DNA from 2 places in the Oceanobacillus sp. FSL W7-1309 genome. Region 2 is predicted to be linked to the other one. Evidence: predicted binding sites of a transcription regulator. Region 2 holds the regulator's gene; the other holds the start of a gene.

Region 1 (2,212 bases), 990 kb from region 2:
CACAGTTCGCGATGGCTATGGTCAAACTGAAAACACATTACTATTGGGAGTAATGAAAGGAATGAAAGTGAAACCTGGTTCCATGGGCAAACCAACTCCAGGTAACGATGTGGAAATTGTTGATGACAAAGGTCAACCAGTCTCAACGAATGAAGTTGGTGATATTGCTGTGAAATTAGATAGTCCAGCTCTTTTCAGAGAGTACTATAAAGATATAGAGCGGACAAAGCATTCTCGCCGTGGAGATTACTACATCACTGGAGACAGGGCACGCAAAGATGAGGATGGCTATTTTTGGTTTGAGGGAAGAAGCGATGATATTATAATTAGCTCTGGCTATACGATTGGTCCATTTGAGGTGGAAGATGCTTTGGTCAAACATCCATATGTTCAGGAATGTGCTGTTGTCGCAAGTCCGGATGAGATTCGAGGAAGTATTGTCAAAGCATTTGTCGTATTAAAAAATAATATAGATCATGACGAAACAGCATTGGTCAAAGAATTACAAGAGCATGTTAAAGCATTAACAGCACCATATAAATATCCAAGGGAAATTGAGTTTCTGGACGAGCTTCCAAAAACAACCTCCGGAAAAATCAGACGTGTTGAATTACGCCAAAGGGAAGCTGTTAAATAAAGTATACCCAACGATCTCGACTAATAACTAGTCGGGATTTTTCACTTTTTATAAAAAAATTTATCAAAACACTTGAAAGTCAAAAAAGGTCAGAGTATAATGTAGTTAAGGTCAAAGATAGTCAAAGTCAAACCTGAGAACGATATGGAATATTTCCAAGGAGGAATGGAAAATGAAATGTCAACAATGTGGAACAAATGAAGCAAATATAAATGCGCAAATGCAGATAAATAATCAGCGAGTGGAAATGCACTTATGTGCTACATGTTTCCAAGAGCTTCAAGGAAAGATGATGAATTCAAATGACTTCTTTTCAAATTCTCCGTTCGGGGATTTCAATGAAGCATTTTCAAATAACTTCTTCCAAGGTAATGGAGCAAGCAAAACGGGAACACAAACAAAACAAAAAGCAAACAAAGGGAATGGCTTGATTGACCAATTAGCAAAAAATCTAAATGATGCAGCACGTGCTGGTAGCATTGATTCTGTAATCGGCCGTGATAAAGAAATTAAACGAGTTATTGAGACTTTAAATAGAAGAACAAAAAATAATCCGGTTCTTATCGGGGAACCAGGTGTTGGTAAAACAGCAATCGCAGAGGGACTAGCAGTTAAAATTGTAGAAGGCAATGTACCTGCGAAGCTGCTCAATAAAGAAATTTACTTGCTTGACGTTGCTTCACTTGTAGCGAATACAGGAATACGCGGTCAATTTGAAGAACGTATGAAAAAACTGATTGAAGAATTGCAAGCACGTGAAAATGTTATCTTGTTTGTCGATGAAATTCATCTAATCGTCGGTGCTGGGACTGCAGAAAGTTCCCAAATGGATGCAGGAAATATCCTAAAGCCGGCACTAGCTCGTGGTGAACTGCAATTAATCGGTGCTACGACATTGAAAGAGTACCGTCAAATTGAAAAGGATGCGGCACTAGAACGCCGTTTGCAGCCAATCATGGTCAATGAACCTTCGCAAGAAGATGCTATTCAAATCTTAAATGGAATCAAAGATCGTTATGAAGCATTCCATGAAGTTCGATATTCAGATGAGGTTGTTCGTGCATTTGTGACACTATCAAGTCGCTATATTCAAGATCGTTTCCTGCCAGATAAAGCAATTGACTTGATGGATGAGGTTGGATCACGTCTAAACCTGGCAAATGCCCAAAAAGATTCCGATTCCTTGCAGAAACGTTTAGATGAGGTAGTCAAAGAGAAGCAAGAAGCGGCAGAAAAAGAAGAATATGAACGTGCTGCGAATCTAAGATATCAGGAAATTCAATTACAAAAGCAAGTTGAAAAAGCCGTAGACGGTGAAAAAGTACTGGATGTCGACATCTCAGATATTCAATTAATAGTAGAAGAGAAAACAGGCATCCCAGTAACGAAAATGCAAGCAGATGAACAAGCAAAAATGAAAAATATTGCTGAAAACCTGCGTAAGAAAGTAATTGGTCAGGATGAAGCAGTTGATAAAGTTGCTAAAGCAATCCGCCGTAGTCGTGCAGGACTAAAAGCGAAAGATCGCCCGATTGGATCCTTCTTATTTGTCGGACCAACTGGTGTAGGGAAAAC
Region 2 (2,212 bases):
AAAAAAACTACGAATATCATCCAATTTCTCCTGTTCAGCAAGGATTGGATACGTAACATTTGCAAAGTTCCGTGCTAAGCGAATTCTACTACTCATCACAATATCATTATCAGGCCCTTGTTCGTGCATCCAGGGGCTAAGTGCTTCTTTGATAAAATGCTCTAAGCTCAAGATTCATCACCTGCTTCCGGCTCTTTATCCCCTTTTTCCAATGCTTTTATTTTATCCCGAACTTTTGCAGCTTCTTCAAAAGCTTCTGCTTCAATTAATTGTTGCAACTCTTCTCGATAGCTTTTCAGTTGTTTTTTTAATTGTAAGCCACTTCCAGCACGTTTTGGTATTTTGCCAAAATGCTTCGTATTGCCGGAATGTACTCTACGAAAAATTGGCTCTAGCTTGGAAGCAAAAGACTCATAGCAATGGGCACAGCCAAACTTACCAACTTGCTTAAACTTTGAAAATGTCATTCCACATTTCGAGCATTGCAATTCTTTTACCTGGTTTAATTGATTATCACTCATGCTCGTCATCTTTATCGTGTCAAAATTAAATAAACCAGTTAGTAAATCATGAAGGGAATAGCCTTCCTCTGGATAAGTGATATACCCCTTTTTCTTAGCACATGTCTCACACATACTTACTTTAGTTTCTTGTCCATTAATTACCTGTTTTACATGAAGTGTAGCTGGCCGTTCATGACATTCCTGACATTCCAATATCTATTCCCCCTTTACATACAACCTCTTTACAAAATCATCTGTAAAATACTGCTTTACTCACCTGCATACTTTAAGGTTAAAAGCATTTTTGATAGTATACGAGCACGTAATTCATCTCGTAATGGAAGTTTAAAAGCTAATGTCGTACGATCCATTGCACTAAGCATAATCTTTGCCTCGCGCTTTGTAATGATGGCTTCTTCTAATAAACGTTCTAAAACATCAATAGACGATCGCTGGGAAATAGAGCCATCAATCATCTGGATAATTTCATCAATAAGTTCCGACTTATCCTGATGCTTAATTCGCATGATACGAATATAACCTCCACCACCCCGCTTACTTTCTACTATATACCCTTTTTCTACAGTAAAACGCGTATTAATTACATAATTTATTTGCGAGGGAACACACTGAAATTGATCTGCAATTTCACTTCGCTTAATTTCAATTGCATTCTGCCCCTTCGCCTGTAGAACCTTTTTCAGATACTGTTCAATTACATCCGAAATATTGCTCATCTGCCCTACACCTTTCTGTATGAATTATCCAGCACGTTGTCTTTTGACTTTGACTATCTTTGACTATAGTTTCATTATACGCCAAAATGAAGGAGATGCAAACAACTTATGTATATATCTTAGACAAAATTAACAAAAACGAAACCAAAAACCTTCCACAAATTATCTGTGGAAGGTTTTTGAAATGGCATTATTTCGTTAATTCGGAGATGTTTTTTACTCCCTGAAATCGGGAGATCTCTTCAAAAATGGTAATCAGACTCTGTTTATCTTTCCGACCCATTTTTATATAGAATTTCCTTAAGCTGCTTTCTTGCCTTATAATCTCGATATTTGTTATAGAAAATTGCTGTTTTTCGATTACCTCTACTACTTGATTGATTTGAATCGTTTCATCAACAACCAATTCAATAAACGTGGTAGTCCTTGACCTAGGAAATATTCTTTCAATATGATTGAGGAAAATCAGACTGATTAATATAATAAGCGTTGTGAAAATAGCAACACTATACATACCTGATCCTACAACAAGGCCAATTCCAGCTACAGCCCAGATAGAAGCTGCTGTTGTCAGCCCACGGACTGTTCCACCATAAACAATAATCGTTCCTGCTCCAAGGAATCCAATTCCACTAATAACATAAGAGGGGATACGCGCAGGATCAAATCGAATATTATCATTTACTTCATTAAATGTACTAAACCCAAATAGGGACAAAATCATCATTAAACAAGCACCTACACCAACAAGAATATGCGTGCGGAACCCAGCAGAGTGATTATTAATCTCCCGTTCAAAACCAATTAAACCAGATAATACTAATGCAACAAGCAATCTTGTAATAATTAATAAAAAGTCTTCCCCTAATAGCTGATCTGCCCATGATTGCAAAGTTTATCCCCCCTTTAAGAATTACTATCTGTTTCTATATATAAATCGTTTCATCACGACTTTCTAATCTTATATAAGAA

What was found. The regulator CtsR, encoded in region 2, represses protease genes until heat stress. The targets are predictions, from matches to a motif close to ATGGTCAATAAAGGTCAAACA.
Region 1: a site for CtsR is predicted at 713-733, ahead of NST46_RS12395 (ATP-dependent Clp protease ATP-binding subunit). Genes of this name have one in related genera too.

What each region holds. Positions count from the first base shown of each region.
Region 1 covers NZ_JBBOBX010000001.1:2,567,312-2,569,523, forward strand. The annotation lists gene mbcS (acyl-CoA synthetase MbcS) at 1-637, shown strand, start outside; gene NST46_RS12395 (ATP-dependent Clp protease ATP-binding subunit) at 810-2,212, shown strand, end outside.
Region 2 covers NZ_JBBOBX010000001.1:1,577,496-1,579,707, reverse strand. The annotation lists gene NST46_RS07295 (protein arginine kinase) at 1-171, opposite strand, end outside; gene NST46_RS07290 (UvrB/UvrC motif-containing protein) at 168-716, opposite strand; gene NST46_RS07285 (CtsR family transcriptional regulator) at 773-1,240, opposite strand; gene NST46_RS07280 (MgtC/SapB family protein) at 1,431-2,132, opposite strand.